DNA from 3 places in the Phreatobacter oligotrophus genome. Region 3 is predicted to be linked to each of the others. Evidence: riboswitches for the same ligand, from Rfam matches in the RefSeq annotation. Region 3 holds a riboswitch; each other region holds the start of a gene.

Region 1 (3,265 bases), on a different contig from region 3:
GGGCCGGAAGCGGTCCTCAAGGCCGACATTGGCGGGGCCCGCCAGCGACACCGCGGTGGCGAAACCAGCCGGATACATGTCGGAAGCCTCCGGCGCGTAGACCAACGCCTCGCCGACGCTTGCAATCGCCGCGAGATCGGCGGCGAAGGTGCGCGGATAGGCGGCGAGGTCTTCTCCCGGCGCGAACTGCGTGGGATTCACGAAAATCGAGACGATGGCGCGGTCGGCCTCGGTGCGCGCCCGCCGAAGAAGCGATAGATGCCCCTCGTGCAGCGCGCCCATGGTCGGCACGAGTGCCACGCGTTCGCCCGCCGTGCGCCAGGCGCGCGACCAAGCCCTGAGTTCGCCGGGCTTCCGGACGATGTCGTGACCTGCGAACTCGGGCGAAGTCTTCATGTGGATCGCCTTCCTCGCCTCACGCGTTGACGCGGGCCGTGGCGAGCGCGCCGACCGCGTCGGCGGTCGCGGCCGACAACGTCCAGCCGAGATGGCCGTGGCCGGTGTTGTAAAACACACGCGGATGCCGACCACGGGCGACGCGCGGCAGCATGTCCGGCATCATGGGTCTGAGGCCAGTCCACGGCACGGACTGGCGGGTGCTCATGCCCGGGAAATGGGCCCGGCACCAGCGGATCAGCGGGTCGATGCGTTCGGCCCGTATGTCGCGGTTGTAGCCGTTGTACTCGGCGGTGCCGGCGACACGGAAGCGGTTGGGGCCGAGACGGCTCGTCACGATCTTCGCGGCGTCATCGAGCAGGCTGACCCATGGCGCGGCTTCCTGGTCCGCCTTTTCAGGCAATTGCACGGTGATGGAATAGCCCTTCACCGGGTAGATGTTCACCCGGTCGCCGAGCATCCGCGCGAGGTTGCGCGACGTCACGCCGCCGCAGACCACGACACGGTCGAAGACATGCACCTCGGTCGGCGGTTCGGTCTTTTCGAGATGCGGCTCTGTCGACTGGCTGATCACGGTCACGCCGTGGTCGCTCGCCTTGGTGGACAGCACCTCGTCGGACAAGCGCATTGTCACGCCGAGACGTTGGCAGGCCTTTGCGAGGCCGTTGGTGAACTTGTGGATGTCGCCGGTGAAGTCGCTCTCGGTGTAGAAGCCGCCATGGTAGGTCCCACGCAGCGCGGGCTCGATCGACTTGATCTCGGACGGCGTCACGGCGCGGCGCTCAAGGCCGCCCTTGGCGAGGAGCGCGCTGACGCGCGTCGCCGCCTCGAAGTCCTTCTTGTTCTCGTAGAAATGCAGGATGCCGCGCTTCTCGCAGTCGAAGGCGATGCCTTCGTCGGCCGCCATCCGCATGAGATGGGCGCGGGCCTCGATAGCAAGCCGCACGGTTGTAACCGTGTTCTCTTCGTATTTGGGGATCGAGCCGATGAACTCGAGCATCCACGAGATCTTGTGCCAGGAGGGGCGCGGGTTGAAGAGCAACGGCGCGCCCGGCGTCGTCATCCACTTGAGACCCTTCCACACAGTGGCCCAACTGTTCCACACCTCGGCGTTGGAGGCGGAGAGCTGACCGCCATTGGCGAAGGACGTCTCCATCGCCGTGTAGGGATGGCGGTCGAACAGTGTGACGCGAGCCCCGCGCTTGACCAGATTGTAGGCGGTTGTCACGCCAGTGATGCCGCCACCGATGACGGCGACGTTCAGGTTCTCGGGAGTAGACATGCGGCTTCTCCTTCCGCGCGACGCACGGATCAGAAGCCCCCTCTGTCATTGGCCTGAGAGCATCGCGTTCGGCCGCTCATCGGCCAGATCCGCTTACACCATCGGCGGGAGCCTGCGGGCTCCGCTTTTCAGAGTCGATCAAAAAGGCGCGGTCTTGGTGCCTGAGAGTTTCCGGGGCGGTTGCTCCTTCGGCGTCGCGGCGGCCCGAAAGCCCGCGAACTCTTCCGCGTGAAAGACCATACCCGAGAAGCATTGTCTGTCAAGTTAGTTTCATTTTCCAACAAAATCACGAGTTCGGTTGAACGGCTTGGCGCCGGCGCGCGCCCTGGGATAGCGGTTCGCGACCTCGCCGGCATACCCACCCTCGATCCAGACTTTGAGCCGTTCGACGGCGCTCAGAAAGGCCTCGCGTTCCGCCATGCTCAGGGGTGCCAGCATCAGTGTCTCGAACTCGGCGGTCAGCGGATCCGCCCGCTCGCACAAAGCCACGCCGTCAGGCGTAATCGTTAGGCCGAAAGCCCGCGCATCGCTCGGAATAGCGCTTCTTTCGATGAAACCGGCCTTGATGAGCTTCGAAACGGTCCTGGACGTCAGCGTCCTCTCGAATTTGGTCCGCTCTGCGAGGACGGTGAAGGTGATGCCCGGATTGGCGCGCACCAGGCGCAGCACGCGCAATTCGCGGACGCTCAACCCGATGCGGATTTCGAAGATGCGGTTGGCGCTGCCGATGCCGTCCTCGACGATCGAGGAGAGGAGATAGGTCAGTGATCGTTCGAGCATGGGTTGGTCCCTGGAGTTCCGCGCGGTGCCACGGCGACGGCATTGGAGAGCAATTATACAAGTTAGGTATCATTTATTGCGAATTTCAATTATTGCGTATTGCAACAAACTGCCCATGATCACCGCCGATCGCGCAACGAGACAACAAGCGCGACGAGGGAGGCGGCCATGGTTGTCGTCAAGAGTCCGAAGGAGTTCTACGCCGGGGCGATCTATTTGGCTTTCGGTGTCGCGGGGCTCTGGTTCGGATGGAACTACCCGATGGGAACCGCGGGCCGGATGGGTGCGGGCTATTTCCCCAAGGTTCTGTCGGCAGCGCTCATCCTTCTCGGCCTGGTCGCACTTGTGCGCGGTATCCGGATCAATGGTGCGCCGCTCGATCCCATTCGGCTGAAGCCGTTCCTGCTGATAGCCGCGGCCTGTTCGCTCTTCGGTCTGATGATCGAGCCGATCGGCATGATCGGCGGTCTTTTCGTGCTGATCCTCCTGTCGGCGATGGCGAGCCGCGAGTTCCGCTGGAGCCCCGTCGCGCTTCTCGGCGCGGCCGGCCTGGTCGCCGCCTGTGCGCTCGTCTTCGTCTGGGGTCTTTCCGTGCAGATGCCGCTTGTCGGCTCGTGGTTCACCGGGGGCTGAGGAGCGGATCATGGACATTTTCGCCGACCTGCTCATGGGTCTTTCGGTTGCGGCAACCCCGACGAACCTCGTCTGGTGCCTGATCGGTGTGTTTCTCGGGACCGCCATCGGCGTCCTGCCGGGCCTTGGCCCGTCGGCGACCATCGCCATGCTCCTGCCGGCTACCTTCGGCCT
Region 2 (3,265 bases), on a different contig from region 3:
GATGCCGCGCTGCCAGGTGTAGGTGGTCTCGCCCGCCGCGAGCGAGCGCGTCGCCGCCTCGTAGATGAAGGAGGGGGTGGGCGTGTCCCCCTCGCCGACCCAGAGCTGGATCACGTCGCCGGCCGCCCGCGCATATTTCGACAGCTCGACGATGCCGCTGGCGGGGGCGCCCGAGGCTTCCGGGCGCAGCGAGGCGAGGAGATCGGCGGTCATGCGGCTTATCCTGTGGGGCGGGGGCAATCGCGCCAGTCTAGCGGCGGCGTTCGGCCCTTCTCATGAAAAACGTGCGATTTGTCCATCAGCGAAGCCGATGAACGGCGTCGCAGCCTGCCGGTGGATGGCAGCATGAACGCCTTTGTTCCGCCCGACGGCTCTTGCTATAAGCGCCGATCCCGACGGCAATGCGAGGGTTTGGGCGTGCGTATCTGGAAGGCAACGGCCGTGCTGATGACGGCTCTGGCGCTCGGCGCCTGCGGCTCGACCGGCGGCAATCTCTTCGGCCAGCCGCAGCAGGCGGCGCAGCCCGCCCCGCAGACGCCGCCCGGCGTCGGCTCGCCCGTCCATACCGCCCTGTTCGGCCAGCCCGTCCCGCAGGGCCAGCAGAACCTCAACCCCGACGCCTGCCCGCGCATCGAGGTTCGCGACGGCTCGGCCGTCTGGCGCCAGGGGGGCGAGGGTCCGACCGAGCTGCGCTACCAGGGCACGATCACCGATCTTGCCCGCGAGTGCCGCATCGAGGGCCAGACCATGACCATCCGCGTCGGCATCGAGGGCCGCGTCCTGGTCGGCCCGAAGGGTGATGCCGGCCGCGTCACGCTGCCGATCCGCGTCGCGGTGACGCGCGGCCTGTCGACGCCAGTCTGGACCCGTCTCTATCAGGTGCCGATCGAGATCCCCTCGGGCTCGCCGAGCGTCTCCTTCACCCAGGTCGAGGACCAGGTGAGCTTCCCCCTGCCGGAGGCTGCGGAACTGGCCACCTACATCATCTTCGTCGGCTTCGACACCCAGGCCCAGCAGCCCGAGCGCCAGCGCCGCGGCCGCGCCCGCACCGCCCAGCGCTGACGCCTTTCGCGCCTGCCTTTCTTTGCGGCAGGCGTGCCCACAGGCTCGCCTTGACTTCGCCGCATGATCCGGCCATTGCGATGCCGTGCCATATGAACCCGGCGGGAGAGTCCGGGTGGTCTTTGAATTGATGGGATCCCCCGGCGCCGAAGGAGCAACGGCCCCGGAACCTCTCAGGCAAAAGGACCGCCGGGGGAATGGCATTCTGGAAAGCGGCCGGAGGTCCAATCCCGGCCCACCGACGGAGTAAGCCGATGGCGCCCGAGGGCGTCGGCCCTTGCGGGCCGCGGTGAATCTCTCAGGTCCTGCGACAGAGGGGCGCGAGCGGGCGACAAGCCCGTAATCGGAACGTGTTCGGCATGACCGGACGCGTCCGCGCGCCGGAGTGCAGGACCCATGGGCGAGCCCCAGGACGGCCCGTTGCTGACCACACCTCTCCATGCCCTGCATGGCGAGCTCGGAGCCAAGATGGTCCCCTTCGCCGGCTACGACATGCCGGTGCAGTATCCGACCGGCGTCCTTGCTGAGCACAACTGGACCCGCACCAGCGCCGGCCTGTTCGATGTCAGCCATATGGGCCAGTGCTTCCTCATCCCCGAGGACGGCCGCTACGAGACGGCCGCCGCCGCGCTCGAGGCCCTGGTGCCCGCCGATGTCATGGCGCTGAAGCTCGGCCAGCAGCGCTATTCCCAGTTCACCAATGCCGAGGGCGGCATCCTCGACGACCTGATGATCACGCGCCTTGGCCATCCCGGCCATGAGCACTGGCTCTATCTGGTGGTGAACGCCGCCTGCAAGGACGCCGACTACGCCCATATGCGGGCGCATCTCCCGGCCGGCGTGACCCTGAAGGTCGCCGACGATCTCGCGCTGATCGCAGTGCAGGGCCCCGAGGCCGTCGCGGCGGTGGCGACGCTCGCGCCCTCGCTCGCCGGCCTGAAGTTCATGACCTCGGTGGACTTAGCCATCGACGGTATCTGGGCCCATGTCTCCCGCACCGGCTATACCGGCGAGGACGGCGTCGAGATCTCAGTGAAGAGCGGCGATGCGGTGGCGCTGACCCGCAAGCTGCTCGCCGATCCGCGCGTCAAGCCGATCGGCCTCGGCGCCCGTGACTCGCTGCGCCTCGAGGCGGGCCTCTGCCTCTACGGCCATGACATCGACACCACAACCTCGCCCGTCGAGGCCGGCCTCACCTGGTCGATCCAGAAGCGCCGCCGCGCCGAGGGCGGCTTCCTCGGCGCCGCCCGCATCCAGAAGGAGCTGGCCGAGGGTGCGTCGCGCCTGCGTGTCGGCATCCTGCCCGATGGCCGCGCTCCGGCCCGCGAGGGAACGGTGGTGAAGTCCGCCGACGGCCAGCCCATCGGCACGGTCACCTCGGGCGGCTTCGGCCCGACCATCAACGGCCCGCTCGCCATGGGCTACGTCAACCGCCGCTTCGCCGAGCCGGGCACGCCCGTGCTCCTCGAGGTCCGCGGCAAGGACCTGCCGGGCAAGGTCGTGACCATGCCCTTCGCACGGCATCGCTATGTCCGCGGCTGAGCCGCCGAACCACTTCACCAGGGGATGACCATGGCCACGACCAAATACACCAAGGACCACGAATATATCCGCATCGACGGCGACGTCGGCACGGTGGGCATTTCCCACTACGCCCAGGAGCAGCTCGGCGACGTGGTCTTCGTGGAGCTCCCCTCCAGCGGCAAGGCCGTGAAGAAGGGCGACAGCGCCGCTGTGGTCGAAAGCGTCAAGGCCGCCTCCGACATCTACTCGCCGGTCTCCGGCCAGGTGGTCGAGGCCAACCCCGACCTCGAAGGCGCGCCCGCCACCGTCAACGACGACCCGGCCGGCAAGGGCTGGTTCTTCAAGGTGAAGATCGCCAATCCCGCCGAGCTCGACGAGCTCATGGACGAGGCCGCCTACAAGGCCTTCCTCGACACGCTGTGAGTGCCGGCGGGCCGCTCGCTGCGGCCCGCGCCTCCCCATCCGACTGCCCGGAGACCGCAATGCGCTACCTGCCGCTGACGCCCCAAGACCGCACCGACATGCTGGCCAAGATCGGCGTCGCCGCCGTCGACGACCTCTTCGCCAACGTGCCGAAATCGAAGCTGCTCAAAGGCCTCGTCGACCTGCCGAAGGCCAAGGGCGAGCTCGATGTCGAGCGCATCATGGGCGCCATGGCGGCGGAGAACATCACGGCCTC
Region 3 (3,265 bases):
GGCTCCCAACTTTCGGGCCCGCGGAGACCATCCGCGGGCCTTTTCTCGTCCCGCTCGAACTTCGGCCGGCCGGCCCCGTCGGATGATGAGCTCGCCCTCGCGAGACGCATCGGAAACGCAGAATCGCCGCGGTAGCGCGGTCGCGAAACGCTGACCGGCCAGAAGACATGCCGATGGGCCGGCTCATCCGGTCCACCGCGATGGTCTCAAACGCTGCAAACGGGCGCATGATGAAGACAGTTTTTGCCTGCAAGGTCATCGCCGCGGCCTGCCTTGTCGCTGCGACGGGCATCATGGCGGCGGCCGCCGCCGAACGCTTGCCACGGTCGTTCCACGGCACATGGGCTTCGGATCTCGCCCAGTGCGCGGAAACGGGCGAACTCACCCCGACGCGCATCGATGGCCGGTCCATCCTCCAGTACGAAAGCGGCTGGAGCATCCGGACCTGGACGCGGCGCGGCAACGTCTGGGTCGGTCGCGGACGCGCATTCGACGATCAGGACAGCACGCCGGCCACCGTCCGGTTGCGCCTGCGCGCCGACGGCACGCTCAACTTCGATTCCACAGGATCGGGCCCCATGCCGGACGAGGCGGGGTGGGTGCGATGCCCGGCGGAGACCGGCTCGTCCAGCGCGACGCGGTAGCATGCCGGCGCGTCCCGGTGAGCCGCTAGCGGTCAGGACGCTGCCAGCCCGAAGGCTCGCCACGAAGGGCCCGCCGCGACCATGCGGCTGGCCCCCCGTGAACAGGCGCGCGATCAGGCGTTGGGCCGTGCCGTCGCCAGCGCGCTGACGGCCTCGGCCGTAGCGGCCGACAAGGTCCACCCCAGATGCCCGTGGCCCGTGTTATAGAGCACGCGCGGGTTCCGGCCCCGCGTCACCCGCGGCATCATGTCGGGCATCATCGGGCGGAGACCCGCCCACGGCACCGCCTGCCGCGTGCTCATGCCGGGGAAGTGGCGCCGGCACCAGGCGACCAGCGGGGCGATGCGTTCGGCCCGGATGTCGCGGTTATAGCCGTTGAACTCGGCGGTGCCCGCGACGCGGAACCGGGTGCGGCCGAGCCGGCTGGTGACGATCTTGGCCTTGTCGTCGAGCAGGCTGACCCAGGGCGCCGCCTCCTGGTCGGCGGCCTCCGGCAGATGGACCGTGATGGAATAGCCCTTGACCGGATAGACATTGATGCGGTCGCCGAAGCCGCGGGCGACCTCCCGGCTCAGCACGCCGGCGCAGACCACGACCTTGTCAAAACGCAGGGTCTCGGCGGCCGCCGGGGCGCCGTCCGCCACCGGCTCGGTGGAGCGGACGGTGAGGCTGACATGATCCTCCAGGGCCTCGGTCGCCAGGACCTCGGTGGAGAAGCGCATCGCGACGCCGCGCCGCTCGCAGGCCTCGGCGAGGCCGATGGTGAACTTGTGGATGTCGCCGGTGAAGTCGGAGGGCGTGTAGAAGCCGCCATGGAACTGGCCCCGCAGCGCCGGCTCGATGGACCGGATCTCCGCCGGCGTCACCGCATGGCGCGCAAGGCCCCCGCGGGCGAGGAGCGCCGTGACCCGCGCCGCCGCGTCGAAGTCGGCCTTCGACTGGTAGAAATGCAGGATGCCGCGATCCTCGCAGTCGAAATCGATGCCCTCCTCGGCGGCCATCTGCCGGAGGTGGGCGCGGGCCTCGATGGCGAGCCGCGCCGTGGTGATGGTGTTGTCCTCATGCGCCGGGATGGCGGCGAGGAATTCGCCCATCCAGCTGATCTTGTGCCAGGAGGGCTTGGGGTTCACCAGCAGCGGCGCGCCCGGCGACATCATCCATTTCAGGCCCTTGAGCACCGTGCCCCAGCTGTTCCACACTTCCGCATTGGAGGCGGAGAGCTGGCCGCCATTGGCGAAGGAGGTCTCCATCGCGGCATAGGGGTGGCGGTCGAAGAGGGTGACGCGGCAGCCGCGGCGGGCGAGGCTATAGGCGGTGGTCACGCCGGTGATGCCGCCGCCGATGACGGCGACGTTGATCGTGTCTGAGGTGGGCATAGCGGGTCTCCTTCCGCGCACGGCGGATCGAAGCCCCCTCTGTCATTGGCCTGAGAGCATCCCGCGGGGCCGGTCATCGGACCTGCGGTTACACCATCGGCGGGAGCTGCTGCTCCACTTTTCAGAGTCACGTTTCGGCGCGGTCTGTTTGCCTGAGAGTTTCCGGGGCGGTTGCTCCTTCGGCGCCGCGGCAGGTGAAACCCCCGCGAACTCTTCCGCGGTCATGAGGGTAGAGCCTTCCCGGCATTCGTCAAGATCGGGAGACGCGGGACGGCACGCCACCGGGGCGCCAGGCTCCGGCGGCTCTGTTGCGCGGCCCCTGCCCGGCCGCATCGGCTGCCTCTCTTCTTCGACGGGGCCTGAAACCGGTGGTGAAGCATGGCCGGCCTCGCCGCGCGCGGCCGCCGCGATCAGCTGCAATTCGAGACCTGGTTGGCACAGATGCCGCGCCACCATCCCCGCTCTCCGCCGATCTCGACCAGCCCCCAGTTTCCCGAGCAGGCGTGGAGGCGTTCGACGACGTCGCCGGGACCGATGGGCGTTGGCTCACGCGCCACCGGCCGAATCGCGGAAAACTCGCTGGGCGCCTGCCGCAGTTCGCCGCGAGCCAGTCCGGTATTGGCAAGCGCCGCGCCGATGAGGCTCGCCGGGACCCATCCCTGGCCGCGCGGCGCCTGGGGCAGCGTGCGGGGATAGCGCTCGCCATAGGCCACTCCCGGTGCGGTGATGTCCCGCACCAGAAACCACCCCGGCCGGGAGCCGATCACCCTGAACTGGGAGCGGTAGGTCTGGCCTCGATCACCAAGGCGGTCGGGCGCCTTCCACGGCGGGGGTATCCGGCCGATCGCCCGTGCCTGCGCATTGGGAGCCGCGCGCAGGGTCATCCCGGCGGGATCGGGGTCCATCGACCAGGCGGTGATGTCGCAAGTCTCGGTGCCGCGCGGCAGCCGCCTGCGGTCGGAACGCATCCCCTCTGACTGACCAACAAAACGCTCCCACCACTCGTCGTCCTGGACTGAATTGCCCTCGACCACGCGCGTGTTCACGGCGATGAGCCTGGTCTCGCTCACCACCAGATCGACTTCGATCGCCTGGCCCTCGTCATCCGCGCGTCCCGGACGCGATGGATCGTCGGCGTCTGCGCGGAAAAGAGCGACATAGCCCTTGATGTTGTGGTCGAGACTGTCGGGCTTGAGGGTCCTGACCGGCCCGGCTCGCCAGCCGGGGGGCGTGGCCGCGATCGCA

Evidence for each region. Region 3 has a riboswitch for glycine ahead of C8P69_RS08770 (D-amino acid dehydrogenase). Riboswitches for the same ligand answer to the same signal wherever they lie in the genome.
Region 1: linked by a shared signal. The riboswitch ahead of C8P69_RS19795 (D-amino acid dehydrogenase) and the one ahead of C8P69_RS08770 (D-amino acid dehydrogenase) in region 3 are both predicted to bind glycine.
Region 2: linked by a shared signal. The riboswitch ahead of gcvT (glycine cleavage system aminomethyltransferase GcvT) and the one ahead of C8P69_RS08770 (D-amino acid dehydrogenase) in region 3 are both predicted to bind glycine.

What each region holds. Positions count from the first base shown of each region.
Region 1 is NZ_PZZL01000010.1:166,798-170,062, reverse strand. Features, by position in the region: gene panC (pantoate--beta-alanine ligase) at 1-396, opposite strand, end outside; gene C8P69_RS19795 (D-amino acid dehydrogenase) at 416-1,678, opposite strand; glycine riboswitch at 1,818-1,915, opposite strand; gene C8P69_RS19790 (MarR family winged helix-turn-helix transcriptional regulator) at 1,949-2,458, opposite strand; gene C8P69_RS19785 (tripartite tricarboxylate transporter TctB family protein) at 2,627-3,091, shown strand; gene C8P69_RS19780 (tripartite tricarboxylate transporter permease) at 3,102-3,265, shown strand, end outside.
Region 2 is NZ_PZZL01000001.1:91,165-94,429, forward strand. Features, by position in the region: gene C8P69_RS00445 (pyridoxal phosphate-dependent aminotransferase) at 1-213, opposite strand, end outside; gene C8P69_RS00450 (hypothetical protein) at 418-1,062, shown strand; glycine riboswitch at 1,155-1,261, shown strand; gene gcvT (glycine cleavage system aminomethyltransferase GcvT) at 1,459-2,604, shown strand; gene gcvH (glycine cleavage system protein GcvH) at 2,635-3,009, shown strand; gene gcvPA (aminomethyl-transferring glycine dehydrogenase subunit GcvPA) at 3,069-3,265, shown strand, end outside.
Region 3 is NZ_PZZL01000003.1:341,120-344,384, forward strand. Features, by position in the region: gene C8P69_RS08765 (hypothetical protein) at 174-644, shown strand; gene C8P69_RS08770 (D-amino acid dehydrogenase) at 758-2,020, opposite strand; glycine riboswitch at 2,058-2,147, opposite strand; glycine riboswitch at 2,151-2,248, opposite strand; gene C8P69_RS08775 (SH3 domain-containing protein) at 2,431-3,265, opposite strand, start outside.